One region of the Romboutsia sp. BSD2780061687b_171204_C1 genome, then DNA from elsewhere that is predicted to be linked to it. Evidence: riboswitches for the same ligand, from Rfam matches in the RefSeq annotation. Region 1 holds a riboswitch; the other holds the start of a gene.
What was found. A riboswitch is a leader RNA that binds a small molecule or an ion and turns the genes downstream of it on or off. The one in region 1 is predicted to bind S-adenosylmethionine.
Positions count from the first base shown of each region.

Region 1 (17,255 bases):
TATCAACAACATTATTTGTAACAGATGATAAAACAACTAGAGATATAGCTAGATTATATATATATGCTTACAAAAAAGGACTAAAAAGTCTTTACTACACAAGAACTAAAATGACTAGAGACAACAATGAGTGTCTTATGTGTTCAGTATAAGGGGGAGTACTATGACATTTAAATTAGAAAAAATACACAAAGCAGTAAACTGGAATAAAGAAGATGATGGATTTACTCAAGCCTTTTGGGAACAAAATGTAAAACAATTTTGGTTACCAGAGGAAATATCAGTTTCAAAAGATTTAAAAGTATTTAATGAATTAAATGAAAAAGAAAAAGAATTATATAAAAAAGTATTAGGTGGACTTACATTACTAGACACTAAGCAAGGAAATGATGGGGTACCATCTATGATGAGCCTTACAGATAACCTTCAAAGAAAAGCAGTATTATCATTTATGGGAACTATGGAAGAAATACATGCTAAAAGTTACTCATCTATATTTATGACACTGCTTTCTAATGATGAAATTGAAGAATTATTTAAATGGATAGAAAGTGAAGAAACACTTCAGAAAAAGGCGGACTTAGTACTAGCCCAATATAAAAATACAAAAGATGAAGAAAGTTTATATTTATCTATGGTAACAAGTGTATTCTTAGAAAGCTTTTTATTCTACTCAGGTTTTTTCTATCCACTATATCTAGCAGGCCAAGGTAAAATGGTTGCAAGTGGAGAAATAATATCTCTTATACTTAGAGATGAATCACTACATGGAAAGTATATAGGACTTCTTTCTCAAGAAATATATGAAAAGTTTGAAGAAGCTAAAAAAGAAGAATTAAAAGATAGAATGTACAAAATACTTGAAGATTTAATGGAAAATGAAATAAACTATACAAACACTATATACAAAGATAGCGGTCTTGAAAGTGAAGTTATAAATTTCTTAAAATACAATGCTAATAGGGCATTAGAGAATTTAGGGTTTAATGAATACTATAAAGTAAGTGAAATAAACCCAATAGTACTAAATGGACTAAGTACAGAAACCAAAAATCACGACTTTTTCTCGACTAAAGGTAATGGATATCAAAAAGGTGTATATGAAGAATTAAAAGATGAAGATTTCTTAATATAAAAAAATCACTTGGATAAAACCAAGTGATTTTTTAGTTTAATGTTTTATATTAGGTAAAAGCATTTTAATAATCTTATAAATCAAAAATACATAATAATATCATTTAAATTTGATAAAAATATATAAGAAAGTTTAAGGAGGTATTAAAATGTCTAAAAAACCAGCAATAAGTAATGCTAAACAAGCTCTAAATCAAATGAAACTAGAAATAGCAAATGAACTAGGAATATCAAATAGTCATATAGATGGATCTAATGATACATCATATAAAAATTGACATATAGGTGGAAACTTAGGTGGTGTGATGAGTAGAAGATTAGTAGAAATGGGTGAAGAACAGCTACTAAGAGAATATAATAAAAAAAATAAATAATTAACAGGCATTGAGTTGAAAGTCAGTAAACAACTCAATGCTTTTTTTAGTAATTAAAACCATTTTAGTGTAAAAAGTTGACGAATTAAGTAGATGAAATTATAATGAAAGTACAAAGTATAACCACGATTAATAGGTAGGCTATATAAAGGAGATTAAGGATGAGTTCAGAGTTAGCAAGACTAAAAGAATTGTATGAAATATTTTTAGATATGGAAAAATATTCAGTATTATTACCAACAGAAAAGAGGCTTTCAGATTTCGTAAAGGTTACGTTAGACAAAGAACATGAAGTAGTGTATTTAAAAGAAGAAAAACAAGAAAGAAAGTTAAATTCAGATGGGTTTAAGATAAATTTAATTTGTATATTAGAAAGTGTAGAAGATTTTTTAGATAATTCTAATATTATTGATAGATTTAGTGAAGTTGAAGAAGGAAAACTTAGTGAAGAAGAATATATAAAGTATGCAGGTGGTATTTGCTTGGCTAGAGGTAAATATGATAAGATAATTTCAAAACTTTATGTTATATAAATATATATTATGCCTTTAAGTAGATGCTTAAGGGCTATTATTAAAAAAGACAGAATTTATTTCTGTCTTTTTTTAATAATAAACTGAAAAATAAAGCTATATAAAATTAATGACTAAGGAGCATGATTAAAGGGATAGTAATATTATTACTAAAAAAATATATTATATACATTTATGTTAAATAAGTAGTTAAATATTACAAATTTATAATAACTCTTGAAAAAATAATGACGTGTGAGTTAAGATGATTTTAAGAAAATAAAAAATAAGATTATAGATGCGGGTATAATGATTAGATTTAACTAAGGTTATAGGGATTTTGACATATAAAGATATTTATAAATAATAAATGAACAGAAGGAGCATATCATATGAGAAAATTATTTACAGAGTGGGCGATGGATATAGCCGAAGATAGTAAAGTTAGAAGTACGTGTGTTTCAAGACAAGTAGGAGCTGTAATTATAAAAGGAAAGCAAATTATAGCTACAGGTTATAATGGAAGTCCTGCTGGAACTATTCATTGTTCAGATATTGGCTATTGCGAGAGAAAAAAAAGAGGTATACCTTCAGGACAAGGCTTAGAACTATGTCGAGCTGGGCATGCTGAAGCAAATGCTATAATACAATGTGCTAAACATGGAATAAGCTGTGAAGGAGCTACATTGTATGCTACTACTCAACCTTGTGTATTTTGCTCAATATCTATTATTCAAGCAGGAATAAAAAAAGTAATATTTAAAGGAGAGTATCCTACAGGCTTAGGGCAGCAGCTATTTGAAGAAGCTGGAATAGAATACATTAAATATGAAGATGCATTAAAACAAGAGCAAGAAGAACAAGAAGCTAAACGTGAGAAAGAGAAGAAACGTGTTCAAGAATTCTTAAGTAAGCCAAGGAGCTATTAAAAGGCTAGGCTAAACAATTTAGCTTTTATAGAAAAATATATAATAATTCATTGTTTATTTATATTCAACAATGATTACTGTAAAAAGATATATTAAATATAAACAAAGCTACTTAACATATGTTAAGTAGCTTTGTTTATATTTAATAGTGTTGAGTTTAATATAATATTTTACCTTAAATACTTTCTATAGTAATATACAATCATAAAAAAAGCACCACATGAAGCATCTATTAAATCTATCATGGTATCTTTTAAACCGCCAGATTGCGTATTCATCTTAAATAAGACATCTAGTAAATATTCACATATTTCACAAATTGCTGATATGCCCATTGCAAAGAAGAAAAGAATCATACATATTAAAAGTTTATTATTTTTACTACTAATATTTTTTAGTATATTAAATCCAATTTTAACAGATATAAATCCAGACCAAAAATGAAGAAAATCATCATAAAATGGGATTATATCGTAAAGTCCATAACATGAACCTAGTAAAAAAGAAGATAATATAAAAATGTTTCCAATTATGTACAATGGGCAGTCAAGTATAGCTAAGTTTTTTAAATAAGCTTTAGTAAGCACAAAAGTAATTATAAGCGAAATTAAGCTAATTACGCTTTTTCCAAATTCTTTGTTAAATAGAAAAAATATTATAGATAAAATATAAATAATGTAAAGTAATATACTAAATTTCTTAATATCTTTATGTTTCATAGCAATTCCTACCTTCCATAATTATTATATTATTATGTGCATACGTATAAATAAAATGTAAGTTTAATTTATATAATTTAATTTAGCTGAAATATAAAAAAATAAATAGAAAAATAAATTATTTTGTTTTAAAACTTACTAATTTGGGTATATATGTATTAGAAATATTAGAAAAATAGTAAAAAATGGTATAATACAAATTAACAATAGGAGTGATGAGCATGAGTTTAGCAAAAAAAATAGAACAAAAGAAAAAAGCTAAAAAAGCAAAAGAAAGAAATAAAAAGATAAAAATAGCTACACTAGGTGTTGCAACAGGTGCTATAACAGGAATACTAGGTGGGGTTTTATTAGCTCCTAAGTCAGGAAAAGAAACTAGAGAAGATATAAAAAATACAGCTAAAGATATAAACACAAATGTAAGTGAAAAGGCTGCCAAAACAAAAGAAAAATTAACTACAAATGTAAATGAATCTAAGAGAAGAATAAAAGAGTATTTAGATAGTAAAAAGAAAGAAAATGAAGACGTAGTAGATACTAATGTTGTAGAATTATTACAAGCTCCACAAGAAGCTAAGGATAAAGAATAATTGCTATGGAGAATAACATTATGTACATAGATTTAAATGTAATATATATAATACTAGCATTATTAGGTATAGGTGCATTAATATTTTTAATAATAACTTTAAAAAATATTAATGAATTTATTAAAAATATCAATACAGTGGTATCAACAAATTCTGATGACATACATACAGTAGTAGGTAAATTACCTAATTTAGTTGATAATATCAGCGATATTAGTGAAAATGTAAAAGACGTTGCGGAAGTTGCAACAGATGTAACAGCAGATATAGTAGTGGCTAAAGAAAATGTAAAATCTAATGTTGAGATATTTACTGAAATATTAAATATATTAAAATCTGTATTTATTAATAAATAGTCATAAAAGTCATAATTAAATCATAATTTAATTATGACTTTTTTTATTTGCTAATATATCATAATAAATTAAGATGTATAAAAAATTAATATATATAATTTATAAGTAGATTTATTAGAATAATTAAAAAATAATATTGACAAAATTGTGAAAATTAACTATTATATAAATAATTAAATAATTCTTATCAAGAGTGGCGGAGGGACTGGCCCGACGAAGCCCAGCAACCAGTATTATTATACGGGTGCTAAATCCTGCAGCATAAGCTGAAAGATGAGAGTATAATTTTTGCTGTCAAAGCCTGAGTTATCTCAGGTTTTTTTTATTAAAAAATATCAGGTATATTTAAATAAATTAAAATTATACTCTTTAGAAGTTTTAATATAAAGGGAGGTATATTATGAAAGAAGAAGCAAAAAAAGGTAGTATATTAGGATTATTACCACTGGGTGTATTTTTAATAGTATTTTTAGGTAGCGGGGTAATAACTGGGGATTTTTATAAAATGCCAGCAATAGTAGCATTTATAATCGCAACTATAGTAGGATTTTCTCTTAATAGAAAAGTTAGTTTAGGAGAAAAGATAGAAGTATTTTGTAAAGGAGCAGGTAATATAGATATAATATCTATGATTATGATATTTATACTTGCAGGTTCTTTTTCAAGTGTAGCTAAGGCAATGGGAGGTGTTGACTCAACTGTTAATTTAAGTTTATCAATTCTTCCTCCTAATCTTTTAGTATCAGGGTTATTTGTAATAGGATGTTTTATATCTATATCTATGGGAACATCAATGGGAACAATAGCAGCACTTGGGCCAATAGGCATAGGAATTGCAGCTAAAACAGGAATACCAGCACCATTAGTAATAGGAGCTGTTGTAGGTGGAGCTATGTTTGGAGATAATTTATCTATGATATCAGACACTACAATAGCAGCAACCAAAACTCAAGGATGTGAATTAAAAGATAAATTTAGAGTAAATTTCTTAATAGTTTTACCAGCAGCTATTATAACTGCTATATTATTAGCTACTATAACATCAGGGTATAGTTTAGGTGGTAGCACAAGCTATAGATATGATTTTATAAAAGTTTTACCATATTTAGGCGTTTTAGTAGGGGCTTTATGTGGAGTAAATGTATTTGTTTTACTTAGTTTTGGAGTAGTATTTGCAGGTGCAATAGGATTATTTACAAATTCATTTGGGTTATTTGGATTTATAGAAGCTATATCAGGTGGTATATCAGGAATGTATGAATTATGTCTACTTGTTATAATAATCGGAGGACTTGTAGAACTTATAAAATTAAATGGTGGAATAGACTTTATACTTAATTTTATAAGTAGTAAAATAAAAACTAAAAAAGGTGCAGAGTTTGGTATAGCAGCATTAGTAAGTATAGTAGATTTATGTACAGCAAACAACACTATAGCAATAGTAACAGCAGGGCCACTTGCAAAAGATATAGCTACAAAATTTGATATAGATAATAGAAAAACTGCAAGTATATTAGATATATTCTCATCTTGTTGGCAAGGCATAGTTCCATATGGTGCACAAGTATTAACAGCTGCAGGGATGGTAGGAATATCTCCTGTTGAATTAATTAAATATCTACATTATCCTTGGTTAATGTTAGCTTGTGGAATAATAGCTATAACATTTGGTATTCCAAACTTAAATAAAGTTAATAAAAGGAAAAAAGAAGTAGCTTAATGTAACTATAAAATTTTAGTTTCATATAATATAAAAAAAGAAATACTGGAGGAGATTATGGCATTAGGTGACTATGATTTCTTAGTAGGAGTAGTATCGACTTTTATAATAACATCATCTTATGAAATATCAATATATACTATAAATCAAGCTCGATGTATAGTTAAATCATATAAGTATATGAAACATAATAATACTTAAAAAGTGAAGTTTTAAAACTTCACTTTTTTTACGCTTAAGGAAATTATGATATTTCAAAAATTAGTAGATAATTATTACAGTTAAGTAATACCAATCAGTTTAGCGAGTGTAAAAAATAAACTTAATATTTTACATTCGTACAATAATAGTTAAATTAACTGAAATATCACATAAAGTTTATAATTAGCATAATTATAATAAATATTATTATGAGAAGGTGAAATATTATTTATGAATAGATACTATAGACAGATAGATTACAGCAAATTTGATAAAAATATGGAAGAGTTTGTAAATGAGAATCATATAAAAAGTGATACAGGCTATATTATAATTACATCTACTAAAGATAAACTTACCTATATATTAAAAAAAGTAGATGATAGATTTAAGGTACTGCACGTTTGGAGTAGCACTGTAGGAAAAAGCTCAACTCCTACAATAAAGGGTATATTTAAGTCAGGTATAAAGTATCCTGCTATAGGGGGAGAAAAAAGTTCAGCAAAATATGCAATGAATATAGTAGATGATTACTATTACCACTCAATACTATATGATCCTAAGGGACTTTATGTAATAGATGATAGACTTGGAGTAGCTATAAGTATGGGATGTATAAGATTAGCTACAGAAAATGCTAGATGGATGTATGATAATATACCTATTAATACTACTATAATAATAAAATAGTTATATAAAAATATAAATATCAAATAATAGTTATAAGAAATAAAAAGGAGATAATTTTATGATTAGCTTTGACCCTATTGAATGGATTGGATATTCAGCATCCTTATTTATAGTTATATCATTAACGATGACATCTATAGTAAAGCTTAGAATTATAAATTCTATAGGATGTTTTTTATTTGTAGTTTACGGATTATATGTAAAAGCATATCCTGTTGCCATATCTAATGCGCTTATAATTATTATAAATATATATAATTTATATAATATTTATAAATATAAAGAAAAAAATTAAATTACAAAATATTATTTAATAGCGTAGATATTTTATCTATGCTATTTTTTGTTAAAAGTAAATATTTTCTATATTAATAGATTAGATAAACTAAAATATTAAAAAGGTATAATATTTTAAATAACAATAGTGAGATAAAATATGTTTATTAACTAAGTAAATTGATATATTATATATAATAATAAAAATTATAATTAAAATAGAAAAGAGGACTAAATGTGAATAAAACAATAAGAGAGATTGATAAGGATATAAATAGATGCAAAAACTTAATTGAAGAAAATAACTATTTAGAAATAGTTATAGGATTAGAAGAACTAATAGATAAATATAATTCATGTATAGAAAATATAAAAAAATATGATGGTAGAGTATGGAATTACTCAAAATCTGATTTAGAAAAATTAATGAAAGAATTAGTAGGATACAAAAAAGAATTAAGTATAAGAGAATATAAAAAGGAATTAACTAAATTAGTAGATTCTTCAATAGATTATATTAAAAATCATGATACACTAAATAAAAGTAAAAAAATAAATATTATAGAAGTAATAAGAGATCTTCATAATATAAGCAATGAAGATCTAGGTAAAGAAAAGCTTTGGGAAGAGTTAAGAATATATATAAGGTTAGCAAGTGATGAAGATATAGAAGTAGGGAGTAAGTTGATATCTATTATTAACTATGTATTAGATTTTGACAAAGCTAAAAACTTAGTTCAATAATTACAAATAAATTAAACTAAGATAATATATTAAAATAAATTTATACTTTAGAATTATCTGTATATGATACATTATACAAATCATTTCTACGATGCTTTAATAAAGGTAGTTGATTTCTTATTTTTTCAACATATGAAAAGTCGATATCTGCTATAAAGTAGCCCTCTTTTTCATCTAATCTATTTAATACTTCCCCAAATGGAGAAACTAAAATAGAGTTTCCATAAGATATATAAGAAGAATTATTGTTTCGGGAAGAAGAACATCCTATTGTATAAACTTGATTATCAACAGCTCTAGATTTAAATAGTAGCTCCCAATGAATAGGTCCTGTAGTCATGTTGAATGATGCAGGAACTATTATAGCCTTAGCGCCTTTATCAACCATTATTTTGCATATCTCAAAAAATCTAAAATCATAGCAAATACAAAGACCAATTTTTCCAAATTCAGTATCAAATACTGTAACATCATTTCCAGATGATAATGTATCAGATTCTAAAAATTTTTGGCCAGCATCTATAGAAATATCAAATAGATGTATTTTTCTATGTTTTGCTATCTTATTTCCACATCGATCAAAAACATAAGAAGTATTATATATTTTACTATTATCTTTTTCAGGAATGGATCCAGCTACCAAATATATATTATATTTTTTAGCTATATCAGATAAAATATTATAAAGATTTCCTCCTTCTACCTCACAATAAACAGGAAAATTCTTATTATCATAAGGGCAGCAAAACATTTCTGGAAGTATAACTAAATCTATTTTAGATTTATTAATGGCTAAATTTATATATCTCTCTATAGTGGATATATTCTTTAATTTATTAGAATTAACATCTATTTGTATAACTAAAGTTTTTATAAAAATCACCTCAATTTAATTAAATCTAGTATAAGATATTTATATTTTAATAGTAGTTTATCTATACAAACATTGCATTAAAAAAATGAAAATATATGAAATCAATTTATAAAGTAACAAATAAAATAATGGACACATATTATATAAAGAATGAACATTGTCATCAAGGGGGATTTAAAATGGATTGTTTACAAATAAAAGAAGGAAAATCTTTAGTTAGAGTATTTCAGGCCGCTCCACAAATCGGTAAAGTAGACATTTATATTGATGGGGCACTTGTATTTAGCGGATTAGATTTTATGGAATTTACAGAGTATGTAGAGTTAGAAGAAGGAGAACATACAGTAGGTATATACTTATCTGGAACTACTGAAAATCCAGTTATAAATCAAATGCTTGAAGTAGATGAAGGGCAAATGTATACCGTAGCAGTGACAGGGAATATAGGGGATTTATCTTTATTAGTTATAAAAGACTATTCAGAAAAACAACCATCAAGCGAATATTCTACATTTAGAGTTATACATTTATCACCAAATGCACCAGCAGTAGATATACTAGTAAATGGAGAGACATTCTTTGAAGATATCGGATTTAGAGAGGGAACTAGTTATGTAGATGTAAACCCAGGAACGTATAATGTAAAATTAGTAGTAAGTGAAAGTAAAGATGTAGTTTTTCCGTTAAGGGTTAAATTAAATCCAGATAGAATATATACTATATATGCAATTGGTCAATTAGGTAGTTTAGGTGTTATACAATCAGTTGATGGGAATACTTATTTATGTAAAGAAGCTTAATTTATATTAAATACTAAAATATAAGAGAAGCATACCTTTGAACATATTAACAGTTTAATGGTATGCTTAATTTATAATTGATAGAATAAATTTAGTAATAAAAAATATAATAAATAATATCAAAATAAAAATATAATCTACAAAAAAATAATAAATAACAATAAATTTTGACATCATATTGTAGTTAATGTAATATATTGAGAGATAATAATATAGATAAAAATTATTATGGAATAATATACAGGGGTGAAGTAAATGAAAATAATGACAGTATTTGGGACTAGGCCTGAAGCCATAAAAATGGCACCTTTAGTTAAAGAGTTGGAGTCTAGAGATAATATAGAGTCTATAGTTTGTGTAACAGCACAACATAGAGAAATGTTAGATCAAGTACTAGACGTATTTAACATAAAGGTTAATTATGATTTAAATATTATGAAGTCAAATCAATCTTTGTCTCAAATAAGCACGAATATAATGAATGGGTTAGATAAAGTTATAAAAGAAGTAAAGCCAGATATAATACTTGTACATGGAGATACAACTACAACGTTTATATCATCCTTAGTTGCTTTTTATAATCAAGTTAAAGTAGGTCATGTAGAGGCAGGTTTAAGAACCTATAATAAATATTCTCCTTTTCCAGAAGAGTTAAATAGACAGTTAACATCTGTTATAGCTGATATACACTTTGCACCAACAGAAAAATCAAAGGATAATTTGATAAAAGAAGGAAAAAATCCTGAAAAAATATATATAACTGGAAATACTGCAATAGATGCATTAAAAACCACTATAGATAAGGAATACAAAAGTGAAATAACTGACAAAATAGGAAAAAACAGAATGATACTTTTAACATGCCACAGAAGAGAAAATCTAGGTAGCAATATGAAGAATATATTTAAAGCAGTAAATAAAATATCTATGGAATTTGATGATGTAGAAATAGTGTATCCAATACATTTTAATCCTCAAATAAGAGATTTAGTTAAAGAAGAATTCAAAGGTAATAAAAAGGTACATGTAATAGAACCTTTAAGTGTAGTTGAATTTCATAATTTATTAAATAAGTCATATCTAATACTAACAGATAGTGGAGGCATACAAGAAGAAGCTCCATTTCTTGGAAAGCCAGTTCTTGTATTGAGAGAAACTACCGAAAGACCAGAAGGGATTAAGGCTAAAACTTTAAAATTAGTAGGTACAAATGAAGAGAACATATATAAATACACAAAGGAATTACTAACTAACAAAAAATTATATAATGAGATGTCAAAGGCTTCAAATCCTTATGGAGATGGGCTTGCAAGCAAATACATTGTCGATATTATTGAAAAAATATATCAAAATTAAATTAAATCAGAAGAATGAATAAAAGAAAGTAGTGAAAATATGAATAGAATTTCCAAGAAGATAGATGGATATTTTTTAGGACTAATATTAGAGTTATTTATAATCACCATGTTATTTGTATTTGATATTAAATTTCAAACACAAAATTTAAGTTTTATAATGTTTTGTATAACATTTTTTACTATAATTATGACTTACACAGGGGGAATAATTATAGGGCTTATAGCAACATCAGTTTCTATATTTATATATGCAGCATATATATTTTATATAAATCTAACGAAAAATGTAGAAATAACATATATGTCTTATATATGGATGATATTTATGCCAATAATATCTTATACAACAGGAAAGTTTACAAATAGTATAAATAATCTTCAACAATCAAATCTTAAGCTAGAAAATGAATATAAAAATTTGGTTACTATACATGAGGATACAGGATTATTTAATATAAAAGCATTTTATATGAATCTAGAAAGAGAGATGAGTAAGGCTAAAAGGCATGAAACTCAATTATCTTTAATGCTTATAAACTTACCATACTATAAAGAAATAAAGAACATACTTGGGGAAGTTAAAACTAACAAACTAATGAAAGATATAAGCAATATAGTTGTAAAGTCTACAAGAATAGAAGATGAAAGATACACAATAGAAAATGATACTATAGCTATAATAATGCCAAATACAGATGAATTTGGTGCTAATATAGTAAAAGAAAGAATAAAAACAGGTATAGATGAACTTAGTCTAAGCTTGAAAAATAATAAAAATTACATAAATATAGACACAAAAATAGCAGCAGTAGAGTATAAAAAAAATATAAAGTCTCCTATTGAATATAAAACATATGTACAAGAGGAATTACAATATGATGTTTAAAAAAAAATTTATAATAGAAATAACTATTATAATTAGTATAATTTTAGCAAGTTCAAGTGGAATTTATAGTGAAAATAATAGCAATAAAAAATCTCTTATAGTTTATGAAACTAAAACTAAATTTAAGTCTAATGTTAATACAGTAAATCACCTTAATGAGCTACTATACGTATTTAATAATAAAGTGGACAATATTAATATAAATGATTATAAAAAAAGATGTTTAAACAATTATGACTATGTCTTTGTTATAAATATAAACAATAATATAGAGAATAAAATATTTTTAGAAGATATTAATAATTACAATAAACGTATATACTGGATAGGGGATAAAATTGCAAATTTACTAGAGTATAATAATAAATATTCAATAAAGTACATATATAAAAATAATAATATAACAAGATTAAACTATAAAGGAGACGATATAGTATTAGAAAATGAAAGTGATTACAACATAATACAACCAAGTAGTAAAAGTAATATTATTGCTACTATGAGTGATGGATATAACACATACCCATATATATTGCAAGATAAAAATTTGTATTATATATCTGATTGGAACATGTATGAATCTTATATATTTGAAGATACGTTAAATGATTTCTTTGAACGAACTTCTTTTGAAGAAAGTAAAATATTTGTAAAAATAGAAGATGTAAATCCTCTTAGTGACACAAAAAAATTAGAGGATTTAGCTAATTATTTATATGAAGAAAATATACCATTCATAATATCTTTAACACCTACTTATCGAGATAAGAGTATTAAAGAATTAATCACTCTAGATGAAAATTTTATAAATACTATAAAATATATGCAAGATAAAGGTGGTAGTGTTATATTAAATGGATACTATCATAATAGAAAAGAAAAATCAGATGAAGATGAGTATGAATTTTTTAATAAAGAGATATTAAATAGTAAAAGTGAAGATATAAATATATATATTAAAAATAGGTTATTAAGTGGACTAAGATTATGTATAGAAAATGATATATACCCATTGGGATTTGAAGCACAAAAATATGCTATGATTCAAGATGGGTATAAAGAAATCAAAAAATACATATCTACATATATGGGGAGATACCAAAATAATAGTGAAATTTTTAATATGAGTACATTTCCATATATAATAAAAGATAGTAAAAATTTTAATACACTAATACCGGAAAATTTAGGATATATAGCTAAAGATGACAAATTAGCGGTAGATAAAATAAAATATAATTATTATAAACTATCTATGGTAAGAGGCCATACTGGAGGATTTTTTTTCCATACTGATGTAGACACAAACTATTTAAAAGAGTGTATAGAATATATTAAATCTAAAAATGTAAGCTTTTTAGATTTAAAAAAAGAAAACAACTATATAAATATAGATGATATAAAAATAGAATCAAATAACAAGAATATAATAACAAGTTATGATAAGTATAAATCTATAAGAAAACACAATGATTTAGTGTTTAATAAGTCTATAAATAAGTTAAATGATATAGTTGTAAAGTTTGTTGTTGTAGTATTGCTAATATTTATATTAATCTTTATAGTATTTAAGATTATAAATAGACGAAAGTTTACAAGGAGATAATTATGATAGGTTTAGTAGATTATATATTTTTAATTTCCTTATCATCTATATGGGCTATACTCTTAACAAATATAATACTAGCTATAAGTGGATATATATATTATTTAAAGAGTCTTAAATTTAAAGATGAAAAATTAAAAGAGTTCCCTTTTGTATCAATACTAGTACCAGCACATAATGAAGGCAAGGTAATTGGTAAAACTGTAGAATCTTTATTACTACTAGATTATCCTATAGATAAAATGGAACTTATCGTTATAAATGATAATTCTAGTGATAATTCCAAGGAAATATTAGAAAATATAAAAAATAGATATAGAAATTATAATTTTACCATCATAAATACGGATAATATAACAGGTGGTAAAGGAAAATCAAATGCACTAAATATAGGATATCAAATATCTAAGGGAGAATATATTGCAATATATGATGCTGACAATACACCAGAAAAAACTGCACTAAGATATTTGATACAGACCATAGTTAAAGATGAAAAACTAGGGGCTGTTATAGGAAAATTTAGAACTAGAAACAAGCATAAAAACATATTAACTAAGTTTATAAATATAGAAACTCTAAGTTTTCAATGGATAGCTCAAGCAGGTAGAAAACAATTATTAGGTCTTTGTACTATACCAGGCACTAATTTTGTACTTAGAAGAAGTACTATAGAAAAATTAGGAGGATGGGACACAAAGGCAATAGCAGAGGATACAGAAATAAGTTTTAGGATTTATAAAATGGGACAAAGAATAACATATGTCCCTCAATCAGTAACCTGGGAGCAAGAACCAGAAACTGTAAATGTATGGATAAAGCAACGAACAAGATGGGTAAAGGGAAATATATATGTATTAGTTAAGTATATTACTAATTTATTTAAGGGCAAACAAAATAGAGTGCTGTTTGATATACTATACTTCTTTTCAGTATATTTTCTATTTTTAACATCTGTTGTATTATCAGATATAATATTTATTTTAGGAATATTTAAAATAGTAACTATAAATATCCCATTTGATTTTTTTACTATATGGATACTATCATATATACTATTTGTAATACAGGTATCTATAACACTTAGTATGGAAAAGGGAGAGAGTAATTTAAGCAATATATTTTTAGTTGGGCTTATGTATTTTACATATTCTCAAATGTGGCTATTTGTTGCTATAAAAGGAATGGTTGGGTATTTTTCTGACGCCATACACAAAAGAGAAGTTAAGTGGTATAAAACCGAACGATTTTAGGAGAAAATAAAATGAGATTAATAGCAATAATGATATCATTAATTATTAGTTTTACAAGCTGTGATATAGTTTTTGCACAGCAAAATGTAAAAAATTACAAATTTAAAAATGACATAACTATGAATGGGGTTATAAGTAGTACTAATAAATATTTTGAAGTTCCTAAAAATGCTTTAGTTGAAAAAACTAAGATTAACTTAGTATTTACAAAAAGTGAACTATTAGATGTGAATTATTCTACAATAACAATAATTGTAAATGATGTGCCAATCCATTCAGAACGATTAGATGGAAATAAGGAATATAAAAAAGAAATAAATATAGATATACCAAAAGATTTAATAAAGACAGGTTATAATAAAGTAGAGATAAAAGCTTATAAAACTATTTCTGATAAGGTTTGTAGAGATGACTCAAATACAGCTAACTGGTTAGTAGTACATAAGGAATCAAATATAAGTGTATCCTATAATTATAAGCCAACATCTAATTTGATAAGCGAGTACAAAGATACTTATATAAATGAAAATGGAAGAAATGAATTAGAAACTAGTATATTAATACCAGATAATTATTCAAGTGAAGAATTAACTTCGGCTATGATACTTAGTAGTGGTTTTGGAGAAAAAATAATAAATGATAATGTTAATTTTGATATAAATCTATACTCTCAATTTAAAAACAAGGATAAAAATGTTATATATATAGGCAATAAAAGTAATACTTCAAGTGAAATACTTAATTTATTAACTGCAAAAGAAAAAGAAGATTTGGATAAAAATTGTATTATAAAAAATACAAATTCAATATTTGATAAAAATAAAAAAATGCTTATCATAATATCCAATAATGAAGAACTACTTAAAAAAGCTAGCAAACTTATAAATAGTAAAGATTTAATAAATGAATTAAACAAAGATAGCATAATTATAAATAAAGATACGGATGTAGATGACATATATAATTATAAAAATAAAGATAGATTGAATTTTAAAGATTTAGGTTATGATAATATTACATTGAAAGGACCATTTACACAAGAATCAATAATAGATATAAGTATACCTAAAAGTAAAGAAGTTAAAGAAGGTAGTAAAATAAATTTAAATATTAGATATGGTGAGAATTTAGATTTTGAAAGATCTTTAGTAACTATATATGTAAATAATATACCTATAGGAAGCAAGAAACTAACAAAGGAAAATGCCAATAATGATACCGTAGAGCTTAACCTTCCAAAAGAAACTTTAAATCAAAATTATTATCAAATCAAAATTGTATTTAATTTAGAACTATTAGATTTAGCTTGTGTAACTAGAGATACTGATAACCCATTTGCATATATATCAAATGAATCATATATAGAATTTGATTACAATGATACCAATAATTTAACTATGAAAAATTATCCGTATCCATTTGTTAAGGATGATAAAGTTAATGATACAGTAGTTGTAGTACCCGATAAATTAGACTCAACAGCATTAACGCAAATAGGTAGTATAATATCCTATATAGGTCATAGTATTAAATATAACAATGGAGATATAAGATTTATAAAATCAAGTGATTTAAAATCAGATGATAAAAAAAGTAATTTAATAATAATAGGAACTCCAACTAATAATTTAACTATAAAAGATGTTAATAAATATCTAAATTTAAAATTTAATAAAGATTATTTAGGATTTGAAAGCAACGAAAAGATAAAATTCATAGGAGATTATTCAAAACAACTATCATCTATACAACTTACAAAATCGCCATATAATAAAGATAAGGGTATGATGGTTATTGCATCAACAGAAATAAAGGATTTAGCATTAAGTACTAGATATTTAAATGATTTAGATCTCACAAAGTCATTAAAAGGCGATACTATAGTAATTGATAGAGAAGGAAATATAAAAGATTTAAATTATAAGTTAGATGATGTAGATGAAAATAAAGAGACTAAAGAAGTAAATAAACTAGATAATAAAAGTAAACAGTTTATAATAGTTGCATCAGTATTACTTTTAATGGTTATATCAGCAACAGTTTTATTAGCTTTAAAATATAAAAAATAATATATAAATATAAAATACTAAGCTTTATAACTAATGCTTAGTATTTTATATTTAAAAAAGATAGGAGAGCTATGAGAAAAAAAATATTAATAATAATTACTTCATTAGTAATACTAAGCGTTATTTTTGCTATTAAAAGTACTAACAAAAATAATACTATAACA
Region 1 is NZ_JADMRK010000004.1:192,663-209,917, reverse strand. It holds gene nrdE (class 1b ribonucleoside-diphosphate reductase subunit alpha) at 1-152, shown strand, start outside; gene nrdF (class 1b ribonucleoside-diphosphate reductase subunit beta) at 164-1,135, shown strand; gene I2H23_RS15615 (small, acid-soluble spore protein, alpha/beta type) at 1,284-1,412, shown strand; gene I2H23_RS10225 (hypothetical protein) at 1,670-2,041, shown strand; gene I2H23_RS10220 (deoxycytidylate deaminase) at 2,413-2,949, shown strand; gene I2H23_RS10215 (hypothetical protein) at 3,120-3,668, opposite strand; gene I2H23_RS10210 (YtxH domain-containing protein) at 3,890-4,258, shown strand; gene I2H23_RS10205 (hypothetical protein) at 4,264-4,614, shown strand; SAM riboswitch class I at 4,796-4,894, shown strand; gene I2H23_RS10200 (Na+/H+ antiporter NhaC family protein) at 5,015-6,334, shown strand; gene I2H23_RS10195 (hypothetical protein) at 6,392-6,535, shown strand; gene I2H23_RS10190 (L,D-transpeptidase family protein) at 6,767-7,225, shown strand; gene I2H23_RS10185 (YgjV family protein) at 7,284-7,520, shown strand; gene I2H23_RS10180 (hypothetical protein) at 7,739-8,245, shown strand; gene I2H23_RS10175 (carbon-nitrogen hydrolase family protein) at 8,286-9,128, opposite strand; gene I2H23_RS10170 (DUF4397 domain-containing protein) at 9,299-9,919, shown strand; gene wecB (non-hydrolyzing UDP-N-acetylglucosamine 2-epimerase) at 10,175-11,275, shown strand; gene I2H23_RS10160 (diguanylate cyclase domain-containing protein) at 11,315-12,163, shown strand; gene I2H23_RS10155 (DUF2334 domain-containing protein) at 12,153-13,769, shown strand; gene I2H23_RS10150 (glycosyltransferase) at 13,772-15,022, shown strand; gene I2H23_RS10145 (cellulose biosynthesis cyclic di-GMP-binding regulatory protein BcsB) at 15,034-17,091, shown strand; gene I2H23_RS10140 (glycoside hydrolase family 113) at 17,163-17,255, shown strand, end outside.

Region 2 (17,255 bases), 150 kb from region 1:
CTTTTTGTAATTTTTTATAATTTTTTGTATTTCTTCAAGGTGAAATCATTATTTTAAATAATAATTAAAGTGAGGTATAATAACCTCACTTTAATTACATTCTTCACTTTTTTTATTGTACATAAACATATAAAACGATGCGCTAAATATTACAAAATATCCAAATACGCTAAACTTATCGGGAAATACACTAAATAATACTACACTTATTATTGCAGAGAATATTATATTAGAATAATCAAATATAGATATCTCTTTAGCTGGCGCATATTTATAAGCCCAAGTTACACCAAATTGGCCTACAGTCGCAAATACCCCTGCAAGAAGTAAATACATAAGTTGTATCATACTCATTGGCTCATAAGTCATAATCATTATCGGAAATATTACAACTAATGAGAATAAAGAAAAATAAAATACTACAGTCGCTCCATTTTCTTTTTTACCTAATACCCTAAGACAAGTGTATGCTGATGCCGCACATAAAGCACCTGCTACACCCACAATTGATGGTAACATTTCTAAATCAAATGTTGGTTTTATTATAAATAAAGCTCCTACAAATGCCACTAATACAGCAGCTATTTGATTAGTTTTTATCTTTTCTTTTAAAAATAACGCAGAAAATATTATAACAAAGAATGGACTTAACTTATTTAACATATTGGCATCTGATAACACCATTCTATCTATTGCATAATAATTAAATATTATACCAAGTGTGCCAAATGCTGATCTTAAGTTTAATAATCTTCTATTTTCCCTACTTCCAAAATAACTTTGTTTTGCTTTTGTAACCATTATAAATGCTACTACACAAGAAACTAAATTTCTAAAAAATGTCTTTTGAAAAGTTGGTAAGTCTCCTGCTAATTTTATAAAGGCTGACATCATAGCAAATCCAAATGCCGAAATTATTATACATATTATGCCTTTATTTCTGTTACTTAACTCTGTCTGCACGATATACCTCCTATGTAATTTTTATATTTATCTTTTGTATGCAATTATTTATTATATATTAAAAAAAACTATCTAGCTAGTTTTTTATATAATCTCATAATCATAGTCCAACGTTACATTACTTGTGTTTATATTATATAAATTATATTCTTCTCCAAAAAAAGTCAGTAATATTTTTTTACCTTCAAATGGTTCTAAACCTCCATTTATGTCTATTCTCTTAAAAATCTTTTTAGCAAATACTCTGCCAGTAGCATCTTTTAACTCAATCTTAAAGTTATTAATATCATTAATAGTATTTTCTGTTAAGTTTAGTAAATATCCATTAAGGTATAAAGTATTTTTTTCTTCAAATATATTATTTACTATTAAATTCATACTATCTTTCTTTACCTTAAACTCTCTTGCAGAATAAATACTATTTCTATTTAAATAATTACCTTTTAAATTTTTAAAGTCATAATTATTTACATCTTTTTCAGTAATAAATTTATTATATCTTTGTCTTTTCCTATAATTATAATCGGTAAGTAATAATCCTTTATATATGTTTTTTATATTTGAATCTATTAAGTTACTATACGTTTGTATAATACCTAATGTATCTGCATTAGATATTCCGACTACTCTTTGTTGTATTAAGAGTTCATAATAATTATTGTAAATTTGCTTTGTGGGAAAAATTCCATTTGGTGCATCTACATATGCGTCAACTGCATTTTTAAGCTTACTATTAGGTAAATATAAATACTCCAGATATTCTTTTTCTTTTGATGAAATATCTATTGTATATTTTTTCTTTCCACAATTTACGCTTACCTTATAATCATCTTTAAAAGTTGCGCTACAATTATTATTTTTATAAAATATATCTTGGTTAAATATCTCTATTAATTTACCATCTTCATATTTATATATAACTCCAATTTCAAATCCTCCAGACCCCCCGAATCCACCTCTAACCATTATTTCTGATTTATTGTCTCCTGTAAAATCTCCTAAAAATAGTTGCATATTATAACCAGAATATTTGATATTAACAGTAATATGCTCACTATTTTCTGGTTTTAAAATAAGTTCTATATTATCGACATAGGAGATTCCTTCAAAAGGATATACTCCTACTAATATTACTTCATCTTTTGAGTTTACTTTACTTATATTCCCATAACTACTATCTATTAAAACTTTCTTTGTAGGGCTTTCCATGGCTACTCCCCCCCTAAACTATTTTACTCTAGTTATAATATCTTATGAGACTTTATATATTAATGTTATATTTAAAATACACATTATAAACTTACACAAATTAATATACTAGTCAAATTACTTGGCATATATTATAAAGTTATTTTATTAATAAAATTTTTATATTTTGTATATATAAAGTTTTCCTTCTTAGCCTCGTGGTCTTTATCATCTAATATTCTCATATGATAAGCATATATTGCATATTCACCTAGTTTATCTACTAATTTATTGTTTACATATGCCCCAACAAAAGCTCCTATTCCTGGCACTAACTGAAATAACTTTGCTAAATCAATGTAATCTCTATACTCTTGTTGAAAGCTTCTCCAATCAAATGCATTAATATCATCAGATAACTTATGTTTAAAATCATCAAAGCATTCCATATTTTCAAATACATAGTTTACATGCTCTTTACTTGAAAAAGCAAGCTGAAATATGTTTAATATATATAATCTTTCTTTATAATCATTTGTATCAAATCCATATATGCTAGCAATTTCATAAATAAGCTTTATTTTTATACTAAGAAGTAATGGAAAGTCACAAAGCCCTATAAATATGCCTCCTGCCCCTGTTCCAGCACCTTCTATCATAGCAGTTCTCTTATAAATTTTTATCTTTTCAAGAGCTAGATTATCTCTTTCTTCTAAAGATATATCTAGTATAGGTTTTTTAGTAGTATACTTAGACCCAAATAAAACCATTTTAGTCATATTTTTTATAGCTACAGTTAATATTTCGTGGTACTTTTGAGGTAAAACGGAATTTATTTTATTTTGAGTTTCTTTTGATGCTTTATCTATTATAGATGGTTTTTTTCGTATTTTCTTTTTCCATTTTTTTAATTCTTTTAGTTTAATCTCATTATAATTTTGCATTTTTTCACCTATTTAAAATTTATATTAATTATTTACATAATATATTTATTATACATATAGATTTTTAATATTACTATGTACTTATTTTTCCAAACTAAACAAGCTAGTTATCTAACTAGCTTGCTTAATTTCTTATTAAATTATATTAATCCAATTATTGTATATCTTAATGCTGTGTTCCATCCAATCTACACTTATTCCTTTGTTCATATCATCTTCAATAAAATAATTTTTAGGTATATCTATATATATTTTTTTATTTCTATCCCTTAAATATTCTCTTTTCAAGCATTCTTTATCATACTCATGATGTCCAAATATATAATAGTCATTGTACTTCCCTTTTATAATATGCTCTATACCTTCATCTGTTGTCGATAGTATTTTTATAGATTTACAATTTTTTAAATCCTTCCTATTTAATATAGTGTGCCTAGAATGAGCACATATAAAACCATTATTTATATTTTTGAGTATTTCATCATCACAAAGTATATTATGTTTATATACTCCAAATATCTTCTTATCAAGTATCTCTTTGTTTATTCCATATATATGATTTAAACAAGCCTGCGCTCCCCAGCATATACTTAACATACTTTTTAAGTTTTTAATAGAATAATCAAATATATAATTTAATTCATCTATATATTTAACCTATTTGAAATCTATTTTTTCAATAGGAGCTCCTATAACTATAAGTCCATCTAAATCATATTTTACTTCATCAAAGGTATAATAATTTTTCATCAAATATAGTCTATTACAATTTTTGTATACGTGCGTTTTAAGCCTTATAAACTTTATATTTATATCCTCATTCATTTTTGAAAATAACTCTAATAAATGAGCCTCTGTCTCTACTTTATTAGGCATAAGATTTAGTATACCTATAGTTTTACAATGAGGGCTGATCTTATCTAAACTAAATTTTCTATATAACTTTTTATTATAAATTTTGTTTTCTATTATACAATTATCTACAAATTTGGCTCCATTTATTTTTTTACAAAGATATACAGTCATATTATATTTCCTTAAGTGCTATATCAAAGTCATTTATTAAGTCATCTATATTTTCTATTCCAACAGATACTCTAATCATCTCTAAACTAACTCCACACTTTATCTTATCTTCATTAGACAGTTGGCTATGAGTAGTGCTAGCTGGATGAAGTACTGATGTTTTATTAAATCCAAGGTGTATTGCTAAATCTACTAATTTTAAAGATTTTATAAAAGTCTTAGCTTCATTTATTCCACCTTTTATACCAAATGTTAATATTCCACTTCCACCTTTTAAGTAAGTTTTTACTTTCTTATAATCTTCTCTACTTTCTAAGTATGGATAGTTTACCCAGCTTACTTTTTCATGATTTTCTAAATACTTTGCTAATACTAAAGCATTTTTACTATGTTTTTTCATTCTAAGATGAAGTGTTTCCAATCCTAGATTACTTAAAAATGCATTAAAAGGGCTCATTGTGCTACCTAAATCTCTAAGCAGTGATGCTCTTAACTTTGTTATATATGCACTTTTCCTAAATTCTTCAACATATTTAATATCATGACAACTAACATCTCCATCACTTAATAATGGATATTTCCCATTATCCCAATTAAAATTACCACAATCAATAACTATTCCTCCAAGTGCCACTGCATGACCATCTATATATTTTGATGTAGAATGTATAACTATATTTGCACCAAAATTTATAGGATTACATAAATACGGGCTTGCTACTGTATTGTCAACTATAAAAGGAATATCCCCCTTTTTAGCTATTTCACTTAATTTCTTAAAATCTAATATATCTAGTCCTGGATTTCCTATAGTTTCTCCATATATAGCTTTAGTATTTTCATCTACTAAGGATAGTATATATTCTTTATCATCATTATTGGATACAAATTTTGTTTCTATTCCAAAACTTCTAAGAGTTATATTAAATAAATTATAAGTTCCACCATATAGTGATGATACTGATATTATATTGTCTCCACTTTTGCATATATTTAAAATAGCTAAAAGCACCGCCGATTGTCCTGAACTAACTGCAACTGCTCCGACGCCACCTTCAAGATATGCTATTTTTTCTTCAAAATTTGCTACTGTTGGATTGCTTATTCTACTATACATATGGCCATCTGCTTTTAAATCAAATATATCTGCCACTAAGTCTGGATCTTCATATTTGAAGGTTGTACTTTGAACCAAAGGATACACCATAGGCTCCCCAACATTTGGTTTATATCCCCCTCTTACACATAAAGTTTCCTTGTTATAATTTTTCATAAAAAAAGCCCCTTTTATCTAGGAAGCCTTTTATTAACGCAACAAATCAATATGCCTTTTATCTCTCAGGAAAACTCCTGCAGGATTTAGCACAATTCTAACTAAGTTAGCTGTTGCCAGGCTTCATAGGGCCAGTCCCTCCACTATTCTTAATAAAAGACTTTCTACTTATTTTTATTATTTAATAAGTATTATATATTATAATTATCGAAATTATAATTTAATAAATTAATTTATATATATATTTATATGTATATGTTCATAAAATATTTTATACTATAACTTACCATTTTTGCTTAATTATTGATTATTCCAAATTACTATATTCTATAAAATTTTGTCTAGTTTTGAGTTTTTACTACATATTTATTTCTAACCTCTTTAGGTAGAATATTCCATACATAAACTGCTAAAGAGAAATCTAACATACTATGTATTATAGTTCCAACTCCTATTAATCCTATAACAGATACTAAAAAACCTTGATTATAAAATCCTTCCGAAAGGTTTGATGAAAAATAAAAAGGTATAATTACTAAAACTTCTCCAATAGCATGAATTAATCCTATAACAAATGAATATCCTAAAGAACTTTTTATACTCTTTATAAGATCCCTATTTTTGTTTAAGTAAATACACCCAATACTAACAAATAATAAATGACTTAGTGCTCTAATTACAATTGGTAATGGGAAACCACCAAATAAAAAACCTATTGTAGTTCCAAGTGTTACAAATAGAACAGTCTTTGATGATATAAACATAGCTATAAATATTGGTATATGACTAGCTAATGTAAAAGATGCCGGTTCTAATATTATTTTAATTGGTGAAAACATTGGTATAATAATTCCCATTGCACATAAAAGTGCTGATAATACAATATTTTTAGTTCTCATATCTCTCCTCCAAATATATTTTTTAATTTAGTATATTTAATTCATATTACATGTGTCTTTACATATATATTTACAGTTTAGTGACTAAATTTATAATTGTCAAATACTTTTTTATGTTTATTCATTTAAGCTTGCTTACATATATAAAATTAATTTATTCATATTTATAATTTTTTAATATTGATAATATCAACTAATATGCTATAATTTACATAAATTTTCAATGAGTGGTGATATTATGAATGAATATATTGGGATAATCATAAGAAATCAAAATGATAAGTTTTTACTTTGTGATGGAAGCTTTTATATAAAAACTAAATTAGATTCTAATAGGGATATTAAGAATATAATAAAAACCGAAATATACAATGTATTAGAAAAAGACATATTTAAGATAAGAAAAATTTTTGAAGAAAAAATTATTCATATATATGAAGAAATAACACTTTACTTAGTTGATGTTGGAGTTTATACCAATGACTATGATTTTATGTCAATAGACAAGATAGTAAGTGAAATTATAAATTTTGATGATAAAAATTTTTTTAATGAATATATATTAAAACCTGAAGAATACTCTAACATACTCTCAACTACATTTACTTTGCTTATGCTTGTTATCACAGTTAATATATTTCATTTACCACAATTTATACATAATATTTCTTCATATACTCTGAGTGGATTTTCACTTATTTTTATATATTCAATATTTAATAAATACTTAAAACCAAAGTTAATAAAATACTTATCTTACTTTAAATTTAATGTTAAAATTGCTAACTATATAACATCACTTTTACTAGTTATATATTGTATAATAACTTTATTTTAAATACTAGCTATCTATATATGAATCTATAATCAAATTTTTAAGTAAAATATAATACAAAAGCTACTTTAACTTTATATAATTTAATGATTTTTTATTCTTTTATTATCAATTCATCCTTTACTTTATAAAGATTCAGCAGTATAATAATGCCGAATACATCAATTTATAATTTTTTATAAAATAAATATATAATAATGATTTTATAACCAATATAGACTTAACTAATAAAATTTATAGGTTGCTTATCTTATTTCTTAAGCCATACAAATAAATTCATTTCAAAACACTTTACAAAAGACAACTTTAGGAGGATGACTTATGTGTTTAAAATTAAGAAAAATAGCAATAGTAGGTACGGGACTAGTTGGGTCTAGCTGTGGATTTGCACTAGTTAATCAATGTGTATGTGATGAGCTTTTAATGATTGATATAAATGAAGAAAAAGCTAAAGGCGAAGCTTGGGATTTAACTCACGGAGTAGAATTTATGTCTCAAAGAACTAAAATAAGACAAGCAACATTTGCAGATTGTAGTGATGCTGATATTGTTATATTTACTGCAGGACCAGCACCTAAACAAGGTCAATCTAGACTTGATACTTTAGAAGTTAGTGCTTCTATATGTAACTCAGTAATTAAGGAAATAATGAAATCAGGATTTGATGGTTTCTTTGTAGTTGCTTCAAATCCAGTTGATATAATTTCATATCATATATGGAAGTTATCTGGACTTCCTAAAAACAGAATAATAGGAACAGGAACTACCATAGATTCATCAAGATTAAAAAACTTCTTATCTAAATATTTAGATGAAGTGGACACAAGATCTATACATGCATATTCTATGGGTGAACATGGAGATTCTCAAATGGTTCCTTGGTCAAATGTTAGCATTGCAGGTAAACCGCTTTTAACCTTAATTGAAGAAAACAAAAAACTAAAAAAAGAAATAGATTTAGATAATTTAGTAGAAAAAACTGCTAAAGCTGGTTGGGAAGTATACAATAGAAAAGGTACTACTTACTATGGTATAGCTTCAGCAGTTGTTGGAATCATAAAATCAATATTTAGTGATGAAAGAAGAATCTTACCAGTTTCAGCTTTACTTGAAGGTGAATATGGAGAAACAGATGTATATACAGGTGTCCCAACTATAATAGGTATAAATGGAGCTGAAAAAGTTATAGAAATCGATATGACTGAAGAAGAAAAGGCTAAGTTTAATAATTCAAATAATATACTAAGACAATATTTAAAAAGTATTGGATATTAATTTATATTTAAATAAAAAGTAAGGAGGAACGATTTGTTCCCCCTTACTTTTTATTTAAATTATATAGTTTCATCTCAGTTTTAATATACAATATAGATTAATATAAATACCCTTTTTCAGTTAAAGAGTTTACAACTTGTTCGTAAGTTTTTTCATCTTTGCACTTTATCGTGTGAAGATGTACACCATCTGTTAAATGAGATAGAGGGCTAGTTTCTTTTGAATTTAACTTGTTTATAAATTCTTTTACATCTCTTCTACATTCTAAGTGCAGATTGCCACTAATTTGACCATATATACTATGCTCTACTATTACATCTTCAACTATAACACCTTCATCAACTATAGTATTTAATTCATCTTCTATATCTTCTTTATCATGCTTACAAGCTATAGTTTTTATTATATAATTGTCTTCTTTATTGTCATTTAATATATACCCTCTTGGAGTAGATATAATATGGATGCCACTAGCTCTAAGAAGAGCAACATCTCCTACTATAACTTGTCTACTTACATTAAGTTCACTTGATAGTTTTGATCCACTCACAGCTTTATTTTTATTTTTTAGTAGATTTAATATCTTATCTCTTCTATCTGAACCTGTCATTTTAATACCTCTTTTCATATACATGCTATTTTTATTATATCTTAATAAATGTTGCTTATCTATAAAATAATATAAAATATCTATAGCAAAACTACATTTAATTCATAATAAAAGTCTGAGTATAATACCCAAACTGTTATTATTTATATAATATAATTTTAATATATTTAACAGTAAACTCTTTAATTTATTATGCCAATTTAATCACTGTACCATCTTTAGTATCTTATTATAATTATATATATTTTTTTCTTATTTAATATATAAATTTGATACTATTAACTACAACCAGTGCATCCATGGCAGCCTGCACCTTGAGGCATATTATCAACATTTATTATAAATCCGTTAGGTGTTTCTATAATTGTCACATCTTTATATTTCTCATACTCTAACTTATCCATAACAAAATGTAGTCCATCTATAAAATACTCCACATCGGATTCTTCTTTTTCATCTAATGCTAGATTAAATATTGCTCCGCTACATCCAAATCCTGCAAAATATATTCTTATTGTGCCCGGTTTATCTTTATTTTTTTTCTATTATACCTTTTAATAAATTTATTGCAGATTGTGGTAAATTTACCTTCATATCTAGTACCTCCATCTATTTATATATACTTATACTTATTCAATAAATAGATTATTGATGTTATTTAAAACTAAAAATTGATTGGTAATAATGAATTAATAACTAAGACTAAATATAAAAGTATAATAATGATATTTAACCATTTATATATGAACAATATAGCTATAAACTCTCGAATCAGCGCGCTTGGGAGAAAATAAAAAGCTGTAGGAGCTCCTACACCATTTGCCTTTAATCCAACCTTACGAGCAAATATTGATGCACGGAATACATGATAATTATTAGTTACAAAAATACATTTATAATTACCTGATTTATCCATAATTGCCTTAGAAAACTTCATGTTCTCATACGTTGTTGTGGATTTATCCTCAGCAATAATATCTTCATTATTTATACCTTGTGATATTAAGTATTTTTTCATAGCATATGCTTCTGAAACTAACTCATCTGGACCTTGACCTCCAGATACAATTATCTTAGGTAAATTCCCTCTGTCTTTTTGATCTTTATATATATCAATTCCTTTATCTAATCTACTTTGTTAAAAGAGGTGGTACTCTATCTCCAATCAATCCAGAACCAAGAACTATTATATAATTTATATTGTTTCTTACTGGTATCACTTGGTATATATATGAATAAATTAAATAGCTTATAAACATAAATCCTAAATATACTGACATTACGATTTTTGATATAATAACCATATAAGTAAATACATTTAATTTATTACCATGATATATCAATACGTAACTAAGAAATATCATAATAAATATATATATACCTATAATTAACGAAAGAAGATTTGCTAACTTTTTCCCCTCTTTTTTTATCATACTTCTTCCATTTTTAATAAATAAAAATGCACATATTACTACTAATATAGGTATTAACCCATAGACTATTAAAAGTATTAAAGTGTTAGCAATATTACTTTTATCTGATAAAGTTGCTAATGTATAAAAAGTTATTCCTAAAAATCCAATTATTAATATAAGCCCTGTTAGAAAACTTCTTTTTTCTACTAGAAATAAAATTGTACCTGATAAAATTATGATTATACTGGTAAACAATAAGGTATTCATATTCATCCTTTCTTAATAAAGATAATTTTTTATCTTTTTCTAAATCTTACTATTTATTTAGAAAAAAGATAAAATATATCATTTTCATTATTATTTGAGAATAATTTATTCTCTTTTATCTGTAATATAGCTTTATCTGATTTTGAATTTTCTTTAAATTCATATCCTTTAACTGTAACTATTTTATTTTCACTGTCTTTTTCTAATTTGTTATACAAATTATCACTTATAATAATTTGACTTTTGAATAGACCTGTAATTAATATTTTTTTATCTACTACGCTTACTACTTTTAAATTGTTGTTTTCTACTTTATAATTAGTTAATTCTTTTAACTCATTCATATACTTAAAGTTTTTTATACCATCATATCTTGGTATTATTGCGGCCTCTTTATCATTTACCCTTACCTTCTCTAAATCTAATTTATTAGCTAATTTATTATATTCAGACTCTTTAATAACCATATTATTATTATCATCAACTTTAAGCATCTCAAAGTTTATTTCTTCAAATTTACACTTATTACTATTTAAGCTTTTCTCTATTGTATCAATTTGATCTTTTTCTCTTTTATTCCCTTCTATTGATATATAAGTTAATGGATAAGTAAAATCATCGTCTATAAAATTATCATATACAAATTTCCCTCCTATTAAAATTACTGCAGCTGAAAGTAATCCTACTATCGTTCTTTTACTAAGTTTCATAAATAATTCTCCTTTTATTTTTATATATGATTATATTATTATAAAACTTAAAATCTACATATTGATTTATCTTTCATAAAGATTACAAATTTGTAAGGTAAGATTATTAATAATATTTTAGCTAATTCAATATATTAGTAATAAAAAATTTACTTCGCCTAAGCGACGTGTCAGTGAAACACTTTATGTCGCCCACAATTTTTGAAGTATCATAATTTTCTTAAGTTTAAAAAGAGGCTTTTATATAAAAGCCTCTCTCATTTTTATTAATTTTTTATGTTCCACAATAAGTTCTATAAGAGCAGTTCGATGGTTTAGGTAACTTTGAATACTCTTCTTGCTCTTTTGAATGCTCATATGGTTTTGAAATAGCATTGATAAGATTTATCATAACTTCAAAGTTGCCTTTATCAGCAGCTTCTAAAGCTTCTTCTACTCTATAATTTCTTGGAATTACTGCTGGATTAGATTTCTTCATTAATTTAAGTATTTCCTCTTCTGAACTAGACTGTCTCTTGAGTCTTTCCTTCCAAATATTATACCAATTTTTAAATTCTTCACTACTAAACATACCTTTTTTGCTATTTTTATTAAATGTTAGCTCTATAAAAGTATTAGTATAATCTTCATTATATTTTTCCATCATATTAAGTAAATCTTCAATTATAGATTTATCTTGTTCCTCTTTATTAAATATTCCAAGCTTTGATCTCATTATTGATAGCCAATTTATATAATATAAATTTGAAAATTCAGAAACAGCATCTTGAGCTATTTTTATAGCTTCTTTTTGATCTTCATGTAATAATGGTAATAATGCTTCTGCAAGTCTACATAAATTCCACTCGGCCATAATTGGTTGATTTTTATATGCATAACGACCCTGAGTATCTATAGAACTAAATACAGTATTAGGGTTATATGTGTCCATAAATGCACAAGGACCATAGTCAATAGTTTCTCCACTAATAGTCATATTATCAGTGTTCATAACACCATGTATAAATCCAACGCTTTGCCATTTACTAACTAAGCTTGCATGTACTTTTATAACTTCCTTTAGTAAATTAATGTATTTATCTTCATCATCAGCTATATGTGGAAAGTGTCTTTTTAATGAATAATCTGCTAAAGCCTTAATATCACTTGTACTTCCAAAATTTGCTGCATACTCAAATGTTCCAAATCTAATATGACTAGATGCAATACGAGTAAGTATTGCTCCTTGTTTTATATCTTCTCGAATTACAGATTCACCAGTTTTAATTACTGCCAAGCTGCGGGTAGTTGGAATACCTAAACCATACATAGCTTCACTTATTATATATTCACGAAGCATAGGGCCAAGTACTGCCCTCCCATCTCCTCGGCGAGAGTATGGTGTTTTACCAGAGCCTTTAAGTTGAATATCATATCTTTCACCACTTGGTGTTATTTGTTCACCGATTAATAATGCTCTTCCATCTCCCAGCATTGTAAAATACCCAAATTGATGTCCTGCATAAGCCTGTGCAATAAAAGCGCCTTCTTCTATTTTTTTGTTACCTGCAAGTATTGATACTCCTTCATCACTTTTAAGAGCATCGCTATTAAGCCCTAAAGATTCTGCTAGTGGATAATTTAGAATAACTAATTTTGGTGAACTTACTTTATTTAAATTAATCTTACTAAAAAATGTTTTGGGTAAAGTAATATAGCTATTATCTAAATTCCATCCTATTTTTTTAGTTTCGTTCTTATTAGTCATTTTTTCTCCTATCTATTTTTTATATTTAATTTATCTTATATTAATTTTTATATATTCTATTTTTATATATTATTTTCATTTGCTACTTTTTTATTTATTATTTATAAATTAACCTTATATCTATGTGTTCAGATCTATAATATTTGCTTCTTGTATATACTTATCTATTATCTCTTTTGCTATATTAAAATAACTTATACATTTATCAATTATAGCTGCATCGCTACTAACTACTCTATCTAACTTATCTAGTATTATATCTGCATTGTTAACTAATACAACATCAGTATTAAATTTCCAATTTTTTGTATGATCTAATATTTTATATTTTAGATTACCAGAATTAGAAACTGGAGAATCTAAATAAAATATAACTTCGCTAGGATCATATTCATTAAAAAACATTCCAATTAAATTTAATGCTTCTTCTGTTTTATCTATGATTTTATAAGTTCCTCTAAGCCCTGCTAAATCCCTAATATTTTCATCAGTTCCTATGATTAATGTTCCTTTAGATAATGCGACTTCTAGTGTTATTATCAAGTTGAATCCATCTATATATATAGTTCCTTCACTTACCTTATCTATTGGAAGTTTTTTAGATTCTCTTATCATTTTCTTTTTATAAGAACATACAGATCTTTTTATAGCATCCCTTTGTCTTATTGAGAATTGATATTTATTTGAAACAAAATTTACTACCGGTTCTATTTTATAATCTCTATTTATCAACCATTCTACTTCTTCTTTAGCTTTTTTTAGTTTCATCAATTCTTTATCAGAAAACCATCTTTTATCATTTTCATCAAATCCACGCCTAGATATTTTAGCCATATTATATTTTACCCCTTATTATATAAAATTCGTTTCGTTCATGTCGCCAATGTCTTTGTACGTTGATCAAAATATTATTTATTACTTTTTATTTAATATATCTAAGTAATCAAATAAAGTAAATTTATCTTCACTAACAAAGCTACCTAGTCTATCCTTAGCCAAAGATATATACCAATCCTTATCAAGCTTATCTGGTATATCTTTATTTATAATATTACTATTATCTATAAATACTCTATCAGGAGTATAACTTATCTTCTCTAGCTTATTATCTGACTTCATTTTCATAACAGCAAAATCTAAATTCGACTTACTGGCAAATACCCTAAGGACTTTTAATTTTATCTCTTCGCTACCATATACAGCATGACTATATTTGCCAGTTATCTTAACACATTTTTGAAAATCTATAAGCTTATTAGAGTTATTTATAGTAGTTTCTATATCTACATCATTAATTAACTTTTCTTTCAAAGCTTTATTAACTATAGGTAAATCATTATCTATTAAACTTAATTTCTTTACATAAGTACCTTTACTTTTAATATTACCATCCTCTTTTATATAAATATAATTATTAACATCTTTTTGTATAATCTTCTTTATAAAATCATGTTCTAAATCCATCCTAGTTCTTTTGCACCATTTGCTACAAATATCTAAGTACTTATCTACATCTTCCTTAGAACTAAACTTAAACATAACTCCATCAGTATTGCCTTGTATAAATTCTGCACTGCTTCCAAACTCCAATTCTACCTTTTCTATAAGGTCTAATAGTAAAAGTTGTCCATTTACGCATATAGATATTCCTTGTCTAGGGTCATAAAGTTCATTATTAATATCCATACAGGCACCATAAGTGCTATTTAATACTAGTTTAAGAGATTTTTCTATAGGATTATTTTCTTTTTTAAATTTAATTCTAGTATCCCTTATTTCTTTGTACTTAGAAGGTTTTTTTACATTTCTACTAAGTAAATCATATTCTATCATTATAGAAGGATAAAAAGAGCTTACATCTGAGTTTACTATAAAGTCTTCCCCTTCATATTTTTTTCTAGCAGAGTGAAGTCCTCCCCAACCAAAATCAGTTTCAATTCCATATACATTAGTTCTTAGATATTTTTTTAAATCTCTATTATTATAATTTTCATACCAATCTTTTATATGATTATATTTACTAAGCTTTAAAGTATTGACTATATCAAATTCATTAGTATCATTCCTATCGTAATTAGGCTTTTTTGCACCTAGTATATATGCACTTAGTTGAGCTTCTGTTTTATTAAACATATCTTTATCTAAATTAAAGTATTCTATAAGCCCTAACTGTGCTTCATATTTATAATAAATCTGTTCAAATACTTTATAAGTCATTCTTACATCATGTAAACAATAAGATGTTAACTCATCTATTTCTTTTTTTGTTGGATATCTATCTAAATCAAAAGATACACTACTTTCTCTTATATCTTCTCCCATAAATAATTCAAGCTCTTTTAAACTTCTATAACTGTCACTTATCTCAAATATATATAAAGGTATCTTGTGTAAGTTTCTATCTATTTTCCATCCTGACACTTTTCGTTCAACAAGCTTATACGATACATCACAAGGATCTATGCCTGCTATTATTGACTTTAATATCCACTGATCGTATCCTCTTATATTATATCCTACCCATACTGATTCTTTATTTTTGTTAAATACTCTTAAAAGTTCTTCTCTATTATTTATTATAATATGTTCTTTTTGCGTTTTATAATCTTTCATACAGCACATCCAAAACCCTGCTTTAGATAGTACTTCAAAGTCTATTATTATACGTCTTCTTTCTTTTGCCATTAGCTCACGCCCTAAATTATATTTTGTTATATATTATACCCAATTTTTATATACCTCTAAATGTTTACTATAAGTTTATCCTCATCTTATTTTTAAGCGTGAATAAATGCTTGTTCAAATAGTAATTAACCTTTTCTTATTTTACGATAAAAAAAACTAATTTATAACCTTTATATAATCTGTGTATACTTCTCCTTTTAAACCATTTGGTCTTACTATCTTTATTAAATAGTAATCATCATCTAATTCTTCATATTCTTTAACAAAATAATTTCCTATTAATTCATTAAATTCATTGTATTTTAAATTTTTCTTTTTAAGGTATTTTTCTAGTATTTCTAATTCTTCTTTCATTTTTCACCTCTAGTATTTACCCCTATGTATCAATTTAATATTCCTTAAAACAAATTATATATCTTATCATTATATTTTATATCCTTTATTTATCTCCAGAACTTATCACAACAATTCTTAACGTCTTCACTTTTTCTAACTCTAATATTATCTCTCCAATCAGATGAAAATAAACTTTGATACCTTCTTTGCTAATACCTATTGTCTAAGAGAAGTATTACTCCTTTATCTCTATTAGTTCTTATACATCTTCTAGCTCCTTGAAGTACCTTAGTCATATAATCCATAATTCTTTGCTTGCTCTAAATATAGTGGATTTGTATTTTCATCTATTCTACCTTCTACTATTATGTCTAAACCTTCATATATAAAAGCATGCTTTATAGGTACTTCTGGTGTATAGTTTTCGCCATATAATTTTTTAACCCTTTTGTTCCCTCTAATTCCTTCTATTGCTTTTTCTCAACCTAACTATCTATTATCTATACTTCCTCGCCTCATTATAAATCCAACTAAGTTTCTTAGTGATATCTTTATATTATTCATATTAGTTTTCTTTTTATTAAAAAAATACCCTACATTATAGACTTATTATCTATAACATAGAGTATTTATATTAACTATTTTTTTTCATGTATTCTATAGCCTTTAATGTACCCATCTTAGAATGGTCAAATGTAAGTCCACCTTGGAAATATACATTATATGGAGGCTTTATAGGAGCATCTGCACTTAATTCTATAGAAGAACCTTGTATAAATGCACCTGCTGCCATTATAACATCGCTATCATATCCTGGCATTGCCCAAGGTACTGGCTTAACATATGAATCAACTGGTGCCGCTGCTTGTATTCCTTGACAGAATGCTATAACCTCATCAGCATTTTTAAGTCTAACTATTTGTATTATATCACTTCTTGGATCATCATACTTTGGAAGAACTTCATATCCTAACTTTTCAAACATTCTAGCACAGTATATTGCACCCATAACAGCTTGGCTAACTACATATGGAGCCATAAAGAATCCTTGAAGTACAGTTCTACTAGTACCAAATGTTAAT
Region 2 is NZ_JADMRK010000004.1:44,867-62,121, forward strand. It holds gene I2H23_RS09415 (DMT family transporter) at 91-963, opposite strand; gene I2H23_RS09420 (hypothetical protein) at 1,048-2,172, opposite strand; gene I2H23_RS09425 (EcsC family protein) at 2,304-3,095, opposite strand; partial or broken gene I2H23_RS09430 (homoserine O-acetyltransferase/O-succinyltransferase family protein) at 3,231-4,121, opposite strand; gene I2H23_RS09440 (O-acetylhomoserine aminocarboxypropyltransferase/cysteine synthase family protein) at 4,123-5,394, opposite strand; SAM riboswitch class I at 5,450-5,553, opposite strand; gene I2H23_RS09445 (hypothetical protein) at 5,736-6,293, opposite strand; gene I2H23_RS09450 (hypothetical protein) at 6,532-7,131, shown strand; gene I2H23_RS09455 (L-lactate dehydrogenase) at 7,450-8,403, shown strand; gene I2H23_RS09460 (transcription repressor NadR) at 8,501-9,031, opposite strand; gene I2H23_RS15380 (hypothetical protein) at 9,292-9,450, opposite strand; gene I2H23_RS09470 (YdcF family protein) at 9,678-10,130, opposite strand; gene I2H23_RS09475 (hypothetical protein) at 10,144-10,695, opposite strand; gene I2H23_RS09480 (hypothetical protein) at 10,749-11,405, opposite strand; gene I2H23_RS09485 (protein adenylyltransferase SelO) at 11,680-13,152, opposite strand; gene I2H23_RS09490 (DUF434 domain-containing protein) at 13,273-13,986, opposite strand; gene I2H23_RS09495 (hypothetical protein) at 14,068-15,837, opposite strand; gene I2H23_RS09500 (hypothetical protein) at 15,994-16,191, opposite strand; gene I2H23_RS09505 (helicase C-terminal domain-containing protein) at 16,383-16,478, opposite strand; gene I2H23_RS09510 (methionine gamma-lyase family protein) at 16,808-17,255, opposite strand, start outside.
Region 2: linked by a shared signal. The riboswitch ahead of I2H23_RS09440 (O-acetylhomoserine aminocarboxypropyltransferase/cysteine synthase family protein) and the one ahead of I2H23_RS10200 (Na+/H+ antiporter NhaC family protein) in region 1 are both predicted to bind S-adenosylmethionine.